Regions from separate parts of the Paenarthrobacter sp. NPDC058040 genome, predicted to be linked through region 1. Evidence: riboswitches for the same ligand, from Rfam matches in the RefSeq annotation. Region 1 holds a riboswitch; each other region holds the start of a gene.
What was found. Region 1 has a riboswitch for thiamine pyrophosphate ahead of ACFVSJ_RS17450 (ECF transporter S component). Riboswitches for the same ligand answer to the same signal wherever they lie in the genome.
Positions count from the first base shown of each region.

Region 2: it holds a riboswitch for thiamine pyrophosphate, as region 1 does, so the genes downstream of both, thiC (phosphomethylpyrimidine synthase ThiC) here and ACFVSJ_RS17450 (ECF transporter S component) in region 1, are expected to answer to the same signal.
Region 3: it holds a riboswitch for thiamine pyrophosphate, as region 1 does, so the genes downstream of both, thiO (glycine oxidase ThiO) here and ACFVSJ_RS17450 (ECF transporter S component) in region 1, are expected to answer to the same signal.
Region 4: it holds a riboswitch for thiamine pyrophosphate, as region 1 does, so the genes downstream of both, thiD (bifunctional hydroxymethylpyrimidine kinase/phosphomethylpyrimidine kinase) here and ACFVSJ_RS17450 (ECF transporter S component) in region 1, are expected to answer to the same signal.

Region 1 covers NZ_JBHVRN010000012.1:92,896-96,436, reverse strand. Annotated here, with positions in the region: gene ACFVSJ_RS17460 (energy-coupling factor transporter transmembrane component T family protein) at 1-5, opposite strand, end outside; gene ACFVSJ_RS17455 (ABC transporter ATP-binding protein) at 2-1,552, opposite strand; gene ACFVSJ_RS17450 (ECF transporter S component) at 1,552-2,172, opposite strand; TPP riboswitch at 2,251-2,386, opposite strand; gene ACFVSJ_RS17445 (NUDIX domain-containing protein) at 2,616-3,302, shown strand; gene ACFVSJ_RS17440 (DUF4235 domain-containing protein) at 3,339-3,541, shown strand, end outside.
Region 2 covers NZ_JBHVRN010000005.1:304,542-308,082, reverse strand. Annotated here, with positions in the region: gene ACFVSJ_RS09195 (VOC family protein) at 1-149, opposite strand, end outside; gene ACFVSJ_RS09190 (amidohydrolase family protein) at 223-1,311, opposite strand; TPP riboswitch at 1,386-1,493, shown strand; gene thiC (phosphomethylpyrimidine synthase ThiC) at 1,488-3,320, shown strand; gene ACFVSJ_RS09180 (alpha/beta fold hydrolase) at 3,303-3,541, opposite strand, start outside.
Region 3 covers NZ_JBHVRN010000003.1:45,355-48,895, forward strand. Annotated here, with positions in the region: gene ACFVSJ_RS04740 (thiazole synthase) at 1-501, opposite strand, end outside; gene thiS (sulfur carrier protein ThiS) at 505-741, opposite strand; gene thiO (glycine oxidase ThiO) at 738-1,994, opposite strand; TPP riboswitch at 1,987-2,106, opposite strand; gene thiE (thiamine phosphate synthase) at 2,134-2,799, shown strand; gene ACFVSJ_RS04760 (ferritin-like fold-containing protein) at 2,796-3,464, opposite strand; gene ACFVSJ_RS04765 (RNB domain-containing ribonuclease) at 3,506-3,541, shown strand, end outside.
Region 4 covers NZ_JBHVRN010000008.1:49,527-53,067, reverse strand. Annotated here, with positions in the region: gene thiD (bifunctional hydroxymethylpyrimidine kinase/phosphomethylpyrimidine kinase) at 336-1,856, opposite strand; TPP riboswitch at 1,847-1,945, opposite strand; gene ACFVSJ_RS12520 (Rne/Rng family ribonuclease) at 2,019-3,541, opposite strand, start outside.

The sequences.
Region 1 (3,541 bases):
CTCATGCCGCACCAGCTTCCTGTTTCTCGGCCTGGTTCGCCGGAGCAAGCCGCAGTTCCGTGCCGCCCAGCACGGCACTGAATTCCTCGTCATGGGTCACCGAGACCACGGCGGTTCCCTGGTCCAGCAACTCCGAGAGGAACGACGCCAGTTCGGCCCACGTGTTGGCGTCCTGTCCGAACGTCGGCTCGTCGAGCACCAGCACCTTGGGGTGGGCGGCGAGGACCGTCGCAACAGAAAGCCTGCGTTTCTCGCCGCCGGACAGAGTGTACGGATTCGCGTCCACCAAGTGGGTCAAACGAAGCCGTTCCAGCAATTCATCCACGCGTTCTTCGCCATGGCCAAGGTGCTTGGGGCCGAACATGAGCTCATCCAGGACCTTGCCTGTCACGAACTGGTGCTCGGGCTCCTGGAAGACAGTGCCGATGCGGGAGATCAGCTGATCGGCTTTCCACTTGAAGGGATCAATCCCGGCACCTTGGGAAAGCTCGACGGCGGCAGAGACCTTTCCGTCCACCGGCGCCAAAAGGCCGGCCACTGTGAGGGCGAACGTGGACTTCCCGGCACCGTTCGGACCCGTGATGGTCAGCGCCGTGCCTTCCCGGACCTGGGCGCTGACGCCAGCTTGGACGGGGGCCGGTGGGATGGTCTTGAAGCCGCGGCGCCGGGGCTTTTCCCGGGAGACCGCGAGGTCCTGTGCCGCGAGCAGGAGCTGGCCCGTGTCCGGCCTGCTGTTCCGGCCCCGCGTCCGCGTCCGCGGAACATAGCCGGGAACCCACACACCGGCATCCATGAGCATGGTGCGTGCCTCAGAGAGCACCTGGTCCGGTGGCCCATCCAGGAGCACACCGCCGCCCGCCGCCCCGGGTTGCAGGACCACGATCCTGTCCACGAGGTCCTTCCAGACGGACACCCGGTGCTCCACCACAACCAACGTGGCACTGGTCTTGTCCAGGCAGCGGCGCACGGCATCACGGACTTCCAGCACGCCCGCCGGGTCCAGGTTGGCCGTGGGTTCGTCCAACAGGATCAGGCCGGGCCGCATCGCCAGGATCCCGGCCAGCGCAAGGCGTTGCTTCTGGCCGCCGGAAAGTGCCGCCGTCGGGTGGTCCAGCGCCAAGCCGCCCCCGGCAGCGGTACGCAACCCGACGTCGTCGAGCGCTTCATGGACGCGCGCCCAAATCTCTTCCCGCGGGACGGCAAGGTTCTCGGCACCAAACGCGACATCGTCGCCTACCCGTGACAGGACTACCTGCGTTTCGGGGTCTTGCTGCATCAGCCCGGCGCGGCCCCGCTGTTCACGCGGAGGCGCGCCGTCGATCAGCAGCGATCCGGTCTCGTCCGAGTCGTCTTCCTCGTCGCCCAGCACACCGGCCAGGGCATGCAGGAGCGTCGACTTGCCGGCACCGGAAGGCCCCAGCAGCATCACACGTTCGCCGGGCTCGATCCGAAGGTCGAGGCCGTGGATGGCAGGGGTGGAACGGCCGGCATGCCGCCACCCCCAGCCCTCGGCGGAGATGGCGGCAGGCTGGCCGCTGTTGGTGGCGGCCATCAGTTGAAGACGGGCTCCGACGCAGCCTTGCGGGATGCGAAAGCGCTCAGCACGCCGGTGGAGGCGAGTCCGCGGGTTGCAACCCAGGAGAGGGCGCCGGCGATGATCGCGCCGGACACTGTGCAGAACGCGATGTAGGCCAGCTTGTCGACGGCTTCGTAGGCGATGTTCCAGCCCCAGGGGAGGAACGAGTCGTTGAGGCCGCAGAAAAGCCCGGCGCCCGCACCTGCAAGGAGTGAGGTGGGCAGGTTGAACTTCTTGTAACGGAACGCCGCGAAGATCAACTCTGCTCCGAGGCCCTGGAGGATGCCGGAGATGAGCACCGTGGTGCCGTACTGGGAGCCCATGATGAGCTCACCCGTCGCGGCCACGGCCTCGCAGAACAGCGCGGCGCCAGGCTTGCGGATGATGAGCATGCCCAGCACTGCGGGGATCATCCATCCGCCGGCGATGAGGCCGGTCAAGGGTGGGTAAGCCGCATTCATGGGAATGGATACAATCGCGGCGCCCTGGGACCAGGCCCAGAAAATCACGCCGCCGGCGATGGCGATCAGCGCTGCCACCACGATGTCTACAACACGCCAGTTATAACTGGTCTTCTTCACGCTTGCCGTGGTCATTTCTTTGCCTCCTGAGGTTACAGGAGGGGAAAGTGCTCCCCGGATCCCCCGGCCGGCCTGCGCCGCCCGGGTCCGGACACTCTGAGAAGCTCGACTCCCTTGCGCCGGTACTAACCGGATCAGGTTCGAGGGTCTGCGGCTGTCCGCACTCTCAGCGCCCTCGCGTCTCCTGCATCGCTGCAGGTTCGACGGCGGCGCTCCCCTGTCGTTATCAATCTGCCCTTGTGGGCGTGGTTCAGTTTACACCTGAAGGGGTTTGTGGGGTCATGGACTTGGTCATAATCCCGTTGCGAGGCCCGCACTACGCCCTATCACCGCGGCAGAAGGCGCACAGCAGGCCCCACAAGATCACACTCCCCCGTTGCGAGGCCCGCACAACGCCCTATGATGCGGGCATAGCGCGCAAGGCGGGCCCCACAACGCGTAGCTGAGAGAATGACTCCATGACGGATCTACCCGATTCCAAGCCCACCGTGGCCGAGCCGCGCCTCGCTGCCAGCGTGATCCTGCTCCGTGATGCCCCGGATGGTTTGGAGGCCTTCGTCCAGCACAGGGTTTCCACCATGGATTTCGCGGCCGGCATGGTGGTGTTTCCTGGCGGCCGGGTGGACGCGGCGGATTCCGAAGGGTGGGATTACGCCCGGGACGTGCTGGACCGGCACGCCCACGACTGGCACCAGAGTTCCATTGCGAACGGATCGGGCTCAGCCGCAGACGTCCAGAAGAACGCCGGCACCGTCTTGGCAGCGGCCATTCGCGAGGTCCAGGAGGAAGCCGGCCTCACGCTGGATCCTGCCGAACTCCGTCCATGGGCCAACTGGATCACCCCGGTGGACATGCCCAAGCGTTTCGACACTTACTTCTATGTGGCCAAGCCGAGTGCCGAGGCCACTCCCCGGCACCAAACCACGGAGGCTTGGCAGTCGCTGTGGATGCCGGTCAGCACCATCTTGTCCGACGAAGCCGAAGGCCGCTTGCAGCTCATGCCGCCTACGTATTACCTGCTCAAGGAAATCTCCGGCTTCGACTCCGTAACTGCCATATGGACCGCGGAGCACCAGGTGGTTCCCGTGCTGGCGCCGCCGGGCTCCCTGGCCGCCTTCCTTGAAGAGAGGGCGAGCCGGCGCTAAGCGGGTTCAGCAGGATTGTGAGGTTAGGCTGAGGGCATGAACTTCTTCCTCAAGCTTCTGGGCGCCGGCGTGAGCCTCGGCGCGGGTTTCCTTGGTACCAAACTGGTCAACAAGGGGTGGGAAAAGGCCACGGGCAACAAGCCACCCAAGGGCAACGACGACATGGAGACCAGCCTCCGCTCAGCCCTGACCTTCGCCTTGATCTCGGCGTTCGTCAGCACCCTCATCCAGGTTCTGGC
Region 2 (3,541 bases), on a different contig from region 1:
TAGAGGCCGCCGTCCTGCTCGGCCACGATTTGAAGGCCCAGCGCGCGCTGGTAGTAGTCGCTCATGACCTTCATGTCGCCTACCTTGAGCATCACTGTGCCCATGGTGAGGTCGGCAGGCAGCAGGTCCTGGCTGGATGAAGTGGTCATGTGATGCTCCCGGTAGGTCAAGGTGGCCGCTTTTCGGCTCGTTCTACCTATCTAAATTACTTGAAGCTTCAATTTATTCCCAGCGGACGACGTTGCCCCTGAGGACCACGTGGCCCAGCTCGTGGACCGTGGCCAGCACCCGCCGGGGATCCGCACGGCAGAGCACGACGTCGGCACTCGCCCCTTCGCTGATGCCCTCGGCTCCCAGCCAGGCCCGGGCGCGCCAAGCGGCAGCGTCGAGGACCGCGGAAGGCGGCAGGCCGGCGTCGTGCAGTTCCTGCATCTCGTCGGCAATCCGCCCATGCTTGATGACACTGCCGGCATCGGTGCCCGCGTAGATGGAAACGCCTGCTTCGAAAGCCTCCAGGACCCGCTCGCGACGCCGTTCCCACAGGCTGGTCATGTGCTGGGCGTAGTCGGGAAATTTAGGCTTGGCCTGCGCGGCGATGTCTGGGAAAGTCGCGATGTTCACCAACGTGGGCACGATTGGCACCTGCTGTTCCACCAACCGGGGTATGTGCCGCGGCAAAAGCCCCGTCGCGTGCTCGATGCAGTCGATTCCGGAGTCGAGCATCTGGTCCACGGTTTCTTCCGCGAAGCAATGCGCGGTCACGCGGGCGCCCTCATCGTGGGCGGCAGCAATGGCGTCTTTGACCACGGCGGCGGGAAATGACGGCGAAAGGTCGCCGATCCCGCGGTCAATCCAGTCGCCCACGAGCTTGACCCAGCCGTCGCCGTCGCGGGCTTCCTTCCGCACCGTCTCCACCAACTCATCAGGCTCCACTTCATGGCCCAGGCCGCGCAGGTACCTCCGGCTCCGGGCAATGTGCCGCCCTGCGCGGACCAGCCGGGGCAAGTCCTCCCGCTGCTGGACCCAGCGCGTGTTGCTGGGCGAACCGGCGTCACGGATCAGCAGGGTTCCCGCGTTTCGGTCCGCTACCGCCTGGGCGAGGGTGGTCGGGTCGTCAACCGACCCGCCCGGACCAAGGCCGATGTGGCAGTGCGCATCCACGAAGCCCGGGAGCACCCATCCGTCGAGCACTTCATCCGGCACGGCTGCGGGACGTTCAAAGGTCAGCTTTCCGTCCACGGACCACAAACCCTGGCGTTCGTCATCGGCTGCCACCAGCACGGGACCACTGAATTCAATGATGTTGGCCATGGCAGAAGCCTAGCCGGGACCGCCGGCCGGCTCGCTTGTGACTGGGACCACCCGCCTGGCTGTGGTAGCTTCGTCTACGACCACACGGGAGCCCTTGCAGGGGCTGAGATCAGACTGACGCAGTCTGCGACCGTTGAACCTGTCCGGGTAATGCCGGCGAAGGAAGTGAGTAATCCTTGAGCACCACAGAATCACAGCACAGCCCTGCCCAAAACCAGTCCGGTTCCGCAGCAGGCACGGCGGAAACGGTGACCCAATCCCTGAAATCCCACTCGCTTGCCTGGCTGGAAGATCCCGGCCACGGCATCCGCGTGCCGGTGACTGAAATCGCGTTGGAACCCTCGCCCAACGGCCAGGCAAACCAGCCACTGCAGGTGTACCGCACGGCGGGCCCCGGAAGCGATCCAGTCGTAGGGCTGGAGCCCTTCCGCCAGGCGTGGATCGAGGCACGCGGTGACACAGAGGCGTACTCGGGCCGGGAACGGAACCTGCTGGACGATGGCAAGTCGGCCGTGCGGCGCGGAGCCGCCTCGGCTGAGTGGAAGGGTGCACAACCCGTGCCCCGCCGCGCCGTCGAAGGTAAAACCGTCACCCAGATGCATTACGCCAAGCAGGGCGTCGTGACGCCCGAAATGCGGTTCGTCGCCTTGCGGGAGAATTGCGACGTTGAGCTGGTCCGCAGCGAAGTCGCTGCAGGGCGGGCCATCATCCCCAACAACATCAACCACCCCGAGTCCGAGCCCATGATCATCGGCAAGGCCTTCCTGGTGAAGATCAACGCCAACATCGGCAACTCTGCCGTCACCAGTTCCATCGCCGAGGAAGTGGACAAACTCCAGTGGGCCACCCAGTGGGGCGCCGATACCGTCATGGACCTTTCCACGGGGGACGACATCCACACCACCCGCGAGTGGATCATCCGCAACTCCCCCGTCCCCATCGGCACGGTGCCGATCTACCAGGCGCTGGAAAAGGTCAATGGCGAGGCCAACAAGCTCACGTGGGAGATCTTCCGGGACACGGTGATCGAACAATGCGAGCAGGGCGTTGACTACATGACCATCCACGCAGGTGTCCTGCTGCGCTACGTTCCCCTCACCGCCAACCGGGTCACGGGCATTGTGTCCCGCGGCGGTTCCATCATGGCCGGATGGTGCCTTGCCCACCACCAAGAGAACTTCCTCTACACCCACTTCAATGAACTGTGCGAGATCTTCGCCAAGTACGATGTCGCTTTCTCGCTGGGTGACGGCCTCCGCCCCGGGGCCACGGCGGACGCCAACGACGCGGCGCAGTTCGCCGAACTGGATACCCTGGCCGAACTGACACAGCGGGCCTGGGAATACGACGTCCAGGTCATGGTTGAGGGACCGGGGCACATTCCCTTCCACCTGGTGCGGGAGAACGTGGAACGCCAGCAGGAATTGTGCAAGGGCGCCCCTTTCTACACCCTCGGGCCGCTCGTGACCGACGTTGCGCCAGGGTACGACCACATCACCTCGGCGATCGGTGCCACGGAGATTGCCCGCTACGGCACGGCCATGCTCTGCTACGTGACCCCCAAGGAACACCTGGGCCTGCCGAACAAGGACGACGTCAAGACCGGCGTGATCACTTACAAGATCGCAGCCCATGCCGCGGACCTTGCCAAAGGACACCCCGGCGCCAACGAGCGCGACGATGCCCTTTCCAAGGCACGCTTCGAGTTCAGGTGGCGGGACCAGTTCGCACTGTCCCTGGATCCGGTCACCGCGGAATCATTCCACGATGAGACACTTCCCGCCGAACCGGCCAAGACGGCACACTTCTGCTCCATGTGCGGACCCAAGTTCTGCTCGATGCGCATCAGCCAGGACATCCGCGATGAATACGGATCGGCCGAAGCCCAGGCCGCCATAGCCGGGATTTACAGCGGAATGCGCGAGAAGAGTGAGGAATTCCTCGCCGCCGGAGGCAAGGTCTATTTGCCGGAACTCCAGGTTCCCGCCGCCTCAGGACGCGCGAACTGACGAAGCCCTGCCGACCTCGGCGATGAAGCGTCGGATGATCCGGTCGCCATCCACCGAGTCCTGGGGCCGGTGCCCTCCAGCTGCCACGCGCCGGAGGGCACCGGTTTCCTGCAGGTAGGCGGCGATTTCCTCGTACAAAGGTTCCCAGCCGCCCGTCAAGACCAACGTGGGGACGCCCGGAACGATATGGAGCTGGGCCTCCCACGGTGGCGCCTGCAGCC
Region 3 (3,541 bases), on a different contig from region 1:
GGTGCCGATCGGCGCACCGAGCGGCATGACGGCGGTGGCACCCAGGTTCTCCAGTCGCAGGGCCAGCACGGGATCGTCGTTGGTGTACGCGAAGACCTTGAAGCCCCTGTTGACCAATTGCTCGGTCGCATCCACCAATTCGACTGCGTCCGGAAGCAAGGTGTGCTCGTCTGCGATGACCTCAAGCTTCACCCAGTCGGTCTCCAACGCTTCCCGGGCCAGTTCCGCCGTCAGCACAGCGTCCTTTGCTGTGAAGCAGCCTGCGGTATTCGGGAGCACCCGGATGTTGTTGTCCACCAACAGCTGGAAAAGCGAGCCCGCCTCTGCCGGAGAGTAGCGCCGCATGGCCACGGTGGTCAGTTCCGTCCCGGAGGCCAGAAGTGCCGCGCCGAGGCCTTCCAGGCTGGGGGCTCCGCCGGTCCCCATGATGAGCCGGGATGACAATTCCACCCCGTCGATGACCAAGGGGTCGATCCGGGTTTCGGTGCTTGTTGTGGTCATGGTTCAGCCTCCTTGGACTGCGGTAACGAGTTCCAGCTCATCGCCTTCGGCGAGGTCCGTGGCAGCCCATTGGCTGCGCGGCACTACTTCGGAGTTACGTGCGACGGCGACACCCAACTTGCCGCCGTCGGCCGCCTGTCCGCGGTGGTCCAGTGCGCGGCCGGTGACGGAGGTGACGAGGGTGCTGACCGAGGCGCCATCCGCTACTGCGTGGTCTGCTCCGTTGAGTTTGATGTTCATGCTGTTTCCTTGCTGAAAGATTCCGTGTCTGCAGAAGTGTGGTGTGGCGCCAGGCCAGGCGTTGCAAAGCGGTCCGGCCGGAAGCGCAACCAGCGCGGATCCACCGAGCCCGTTATCAGGTCGCCCACGATCGCCGCGGCCGCCGGCGCCAGGAGAACGCCATGCCGGAAGAAGCCGGTGGCAATAATGAGGCCCGGAACCTGCCCGTCGGCGCTGGCCACACGTCCCAACAGCGGCGCGTTGTCCGGCGTTCCAGGCCTGGCCCGGGCGGTAGCTTCGAGGAGTTCCAATTCCGCGACCGCGGGAACCAGGACCTGGGCATCGCGCAGAAGCTGGTAGATGCCACCGGCTGAGACAGCGTTGGACCCGGTTGACAGTCCGTCTTCCCTCTGGGTGGCCCCGATTACCACGGTCCCGTCCTCCCTCGGAACGATGTAGACCGGCACACCCCTCACCATTCCCCGGACGGTTGAGGTGACCAGGGGTTGCAAGGTTTCCGGGACGCGCAGCCTGAGGATGTCCCCATACACCGGACGCAAGGGGAGCTCGAGCTGCCCCGGAAGTCCGTTGATCGTTGCCGCATCCAGGCCGTTGGCAAGGACTGTTTCCTTGGCCAGGACCTGCCCACCATTGCTGAGCCCAGCGCCGGCCACCCGGCCTTCGTCCCAGAGCAAGCGGACTGCCGCATGCCGAACGTGGAAGCCGTCGTCGGCCCCCTCTACCCAGCTGTCGTCGGCGGGCCTGTGCGCAGCCAAGCCCGCCAGCAGGGATGCCGCGAGCTTCCGCGGATCCACTTGGTGGTCCGCTGGAATGTGGAACGCGCAGGAAATCTGCGGACTCAACAGGGGTTCCCGTTCGCGCGCGTCCCGCAGCAGCAGCGGCTCCACCTGGAGGCCCTCGGCCACCTGCACGGAGCGCAGGTCTGCGAGCGCGCGGCGATCGGCGGCGTCGGCACCCACGGCGAGCGTCGCCGTCGTACGGTAACCGGTGGTTTCCCGCGGACCGGCGAGGCTGTCCACGAACGCGGGCCAGCGCCGCGACGATTCCAGCATGAGTTCCAGGAGGTCCTCCTCCTGGTAGTGGAGTTCGCTGACGGGGGCCAGCATGCCTGCCGCGGCATAAGTGGCGCCGGTGGCGGGTGCCGGATCGATGAGGACTACCGAATGGCCGCGCCGCCGTGCTTCGTGCGCTATTCCGAGTCCGATGACGCCGCCGCCTATGACGGCGACATCTGCGTAAATGGCTTCTGCCATGGATTTCCTTCCCTACGCCGGTACTAGCCGGATCAGGTCAAGCGGTCGGCGCTGAAGCCCTCTCAGCCGGACAGTCATAAAGACAAACGTCGCGGCTCCCGCAGTACGTGCCCAGTTTAGAGGAACTACTCTGGTTTGCATGACCCAGCCTGACCTCCTCGCCACTGCCCGCCTCTATTTGTGCACCGACGCCCGCCGGCAGCAGGACGATTTCGAAGATTTTGTGGATGCCGCCTTCGAGGGCGGAGTGGATATTATCCAGCTCCGCGACAAGACGCTCGAGGCCGGCGAAGAACTGGAACTGCTGGAGGTCCTCAGCAAGGTGGCCAGCCGCCACGGGCGGCTCTGGGCCGTCAATGACCGCGCCGATGTTGCCCGTATTTCCGGGGCTCCCGTGTTCCACATCGGCCAAAAGGACATCCCCTTGGGGGCTGCCCGGGACCTGCTCACTGATGAGGAGACCATCGGCCTTTCCACCCACTCCACTGGGCAGGTGGACGCGGCAGTTGCGGCCTCCCGGGACGCCGGTGGCCTGGACTACTTCTGCGTCGGCCCGCTCTGGGCGACGCCCACCAAACCGGGCCGGGCCGGAGTGGGGCTGGACTTGGTCACATATGCCGCGGAGGCCGTAAAGCAAGCCGACGTTGACCTGCCCTGGTTCGCGATTGGCGGCATCGACCTCAGCAACGTGGAACAAGTGGTTGCCGCAGGAGCCAGCCGCATAGTGGTGGTGCGTGCCATCACCGCGGCAGATAACCCGACGGCGGCCGCCCAGGCGCTGCTGGCGGCCCTCGACGCGGCTTAGGCCGTCAGCCCCAAGCCGGTCATGCGGCGCCCGTGCCGCTCCGCAAGCTCGGCGGTCAGCTGATGCACTGCGGCACGGGATTCGCCGCCGTCGCGCAGCAGTGGCCCAAGATGCGGATGCTCCAAACCGACGCGCTGGGCCTGTGTCAGGGCCTCACCGACCAGCCTGCGCCCCCAAAGTGAGAGCCGCGACGCGAGCCGCGGGTCATCCCGCAGGGCCCGTCGCAGCAGGATCCGCAGGGCTTCGGTTGCTTGGTCGGCCGAGGCAACCTGCTGGACGAAATGCTGGGTGCCGGAGTCGAGGAAACCGGCGACGGTCCGGTAGAAATCCGCGGAGACGGTATCTATGACGTCGGCCTTGGCCACCGATTCGAACCAGTCTCCGGGCGGCGTCCGCTCGTGGAAGTGATCGAACGAGCGTTGGAACGGGAGCATGGCGTCCTCGGGGTCGTTTCCCATTTCCGCGAGCCGGCCGCTGATTACGGCGTAGTTTCCGAAGGCACCAACGGCGATCTTGGCCAGCATGGCCCGTTCGCGGAGCGTGGGCGCCAGTCGCGAGTCGGAGGACAACCTTCCGAAGGCGGACAACTCCCCGTAGGCCATGGCGCCCAGCAGCTCGGCGGCGAGCTGCCCCTGGGAATCGTCGCGGCCTGTGGAGGTGCCCATGTTCCAAGACTATCCGCCGTTTTCGGGCTAGTCTGACTTTCGTGTCACATCATCGGATAGCGCCCAACGTCGACGAT
Region 4 (3,541 bases), on a different contig from region 1:
CTCACTTCTCTCGACGTTTCTTACTAAATTTGCGTGCGGAACTCGAACCGGAATCAGGCCTGGTTCACGCTGTGCCTCAACGCCGTGGACTCCAGATCGAAGCCCGCGAGTCATCCCGTGAATAATTCCAGGGGGCATAACCCAAGTGTTGGCGTAAGCACCGAAGATCAAGATTACGCTAGTTCGACCCTCGGCTGCAAATGAGGCCGGGTCCGGAAGCCACCACGTGACGCTAGTCACCAGTAGGAACGGACTTTCCCGGCACCGTGCCCGTACAGCCTACAGGCTCGGGGACGGTTTGCCGGGAATTCACCCTGCGACGCGCGGGAAGGCCGTTACGCGTACAACCGCGGAGCATCGAAGAACGCCGTCTCGTACCGGCACGAATGGGCGAAGGCCTCCACCATGGCCGTCTGTTCCTGGTTTGAGGCAGCGACGGCGGCCGCATCCGTGAAGCCGATGGCCTTGCGGGTGGCTTCGGCGAAATCTTCATCAGCGTAGGTTTTGAGCCAATCGGCGTACGCGTGGTCCGACGGAGACCCTGCTTTGACGTAGTTGGCGTGCAGTTGGTGCCCCACTTCGGCGTAGAGCCAGTAGCAAGGCAGGATTGCCGCCAGCAGCACGCCGTAGCTTGCCGAAGCCGAAGCGGCCAGGAGGTGGTCCACGTAGGCTTTGGTCACGGGTCCAGTGTGGGTGGCGGCCTGACGGGTGCTCAACCAGTTCCTGTGCAGCTCGGACTCCACCTCGAGGCAAAGCTGCGAAGACCTGGCCCAGAACAATTGCTCGTCCTCGGTGGGAGCGAGGGCTCCAGCCCGCGCCAGCACCCGCGAGTAGCCGTTGAGATACAGGGCGTCCTGCGCCAAGTAATAGTTGAATTGCTGCTCTGGAAGGCTGCCCGACTCCAGGCCCTGGATGAACTCGAGGCCGTAGATGGCCTCCAGCTCAGGAGCGGCCTCGTCCCACAGGCGGGCGGCGAAGTCGCCTGGGTCTGCGGTGCGGTGCGCTTGGTGGAAGTGGTTGATGGGGCCGCTGCCCCTGCCCACCTCGAGCACATCTGCCGCAGCCAAGGCCTGCAACAGCCAGGGCTTGACCTCCCGCAGGGACGCTTCCCAGTCCCCTTTGCGTGCCTGGACGGTAGCCAAGGCAGAAGACAACGAGCAGCCCGTTCCGTGGCTGTTCGTGGTATCGATTCGGGGACCGGCAACATCTATGACATCCTGGCGCAGCAAACCACTGGTGTTCACCAGCGCATCCGGGCACTCAGCACCCGCCAGGTGGCCGCCCTTGACCAACACTGTATTGCCGCATTCGGCGGCCAGTCTCTTGCCCTGGTCAAGGGCCGACGCCCAATCCTGCGCCCCGGGTTCGCCCAGGAGCATGGCCAGTTCCGGGATGTTGGGCGTGATGAGGTCAGCCAGTGGAAGAAGCTGACGTAGTGCCGCCTCGGCCGACTCCCGGAGCAGGCGGTCGCCACTGGTGGCCACCATGACGGGATCGAGGACCACGACGGCGGGCCGCACCTTTTCGAGCCACGCGCGCACCTCTTCGATCACCTCGGCGTCACCGAGCATCCCGATCTTGACGGCATCGATGGAGACGTCGGTGCTGATGGCCTCCAACTGCTGGCGCAGGAATTCCACGGGCGGAACGTGGACGGCGGTAACGCCCAGCGTGTTTTGGGCAGTGAGGGCCGTGACCACGGCCATGCCGTAGCCTCCGTGGGCCGCGATGCTCTTGAGGTCGGCCTGGATGCCCGCGCCACCGGAGGGGTCGGAGCCGGCGATGCTGAGGACCCGGGGGTACCTACGGCGGGCTCCGGCCACGGCGTAGACAGCTGAATTCAACGATGAAGTCATGGGGACATCCCTTCGCCGGTGCTAGCCGGACAGGTTCAACGGGTCTGGATCTCAGCCTGGCCCATCGCCTGGCACCCCGTGTCAGTGACCAAGCCTAACGGACGGAGGGTCCGGCAGTAGTTACTGCCGGACCCTCCGCCGGTTACATGTCGCTGGTTGCGCCTAGAGTTCCGAGGCCGGTACCCCTACGCCGAGGATGATCGGCTCGGAAACAGCCGATTCCTTCTTGGCAGGCTCTTGCGGCGCCTTGGCTTCATGGGCCGTTCCTCCTGCCGTGGAGGCGGACACGTCATGGTGCTCCACAGTGGTTTCGTTGGCAGCACCCTGCGCCCGGCTGGCGCTCCGGTTCCGGCGACCCCGCCGGCCACGGGCGCGGACGGACGGATCGGTCTCCTCGGCGGTGTCCTGGTGGACCGGGGCCGTTTCGGCCTGAACGACGTCGACGGCGGCAGCCTCGGCGTTGCTTTCGACGGCCGTGCTTTCGACGGCCGCGGGGCCTCCGCCGAGGTGGGAGAAGGCCTCAGCCAGCAGGTCCAGTGTCATTGCGGGCTTCGCCGATTCCGGCTCATCGTGGTGTTCGACGAACGGCAGCGCAACTTCCTCGCCGCCGAACCGAAGCACGGGCGTGCTGCGCGGGCTTTCCTCGCCTGCCCCGGAGGCCAATGCTTCTCCGGCATTCTCCGGAATGCCCGAGCCACCGGCGGCAGCGGCAGCGGCGCGTGCTTCCTCTTCGGCCCGGTGAACCTCGTCATCGTGCAAGTGGGCAGCGTGCGCCGCAGCGGCAATGGTGGCTAAGGCTGCCCTGGTCGCCTGTGCCTTGGCCTCGCGGGCCGGGTCCACGGTTTCGGGAGCCGTCGACGAAGGCGCGGTCGACACGGCGGTGTGGACCGGCGTCGAACCTTCTGCCGGCTGCCCGCCCCCCTTGCCGCGGCGACGCTTGCGTTCCGTCCGGGCCGAAGGCTGCTGCTGCGTCTCCGCGTGCGGACGGTGCTGCTCGGCGGCCACAACGTTGGCGCGGCGGTGCTCGACGGGCTCATCGTGCGTCACGACGCCCCGTCCGGCACAGTGCTCGCACTGCTCGCCAAAGACTTCCAGCAGGCCCGTCCCCATGCGCTTGCGCGTCATCTGCACCAAACCAAGGGACGTAACTTCCGCTACCTGGTGCTTGGTACGGTCGCGGCCAAGGCACTCAACCAGACGGCGCAGCACCAGGTCCCGGTTGGACTCGAGCACCATGTCGATGAAGTCGATCACGATGATGCCGCCGATATCGCGCAGGCGGAGCTGGCGGACCACTTCCTCGGCAGCCTCAAGGTTGTTCTTGGTGACAGTCTCTTCCAGGTTTCCACCGCTGCCGGTGAACTTGCCCGTGTTGACGTCAACCACAGTCATGGCTTCGGTACGGTCGATGACCAAGGATCCACCCGAGGGCAGGAAGACCTTGCGCTCCAGGGCCTTGTGGATCTGCTCGTCGATGCGCCATGCCGAGAAGATGTCCTGGTCCTTGGTCCATTTCTCCAGGCGGCCCACCAAATCCGGGGCCACGTAAGTCACATACGCCTCAATGGTGTCCCACGCGTCGTCGCCGGAGACGATCAGCTTGGAGAAGTCCTCGTTGAAGACGTCGCGGACCACCTTGATGGTCAGATCGGGCTCGCCGTACAGCAATTCGGGTGCCAGGACCT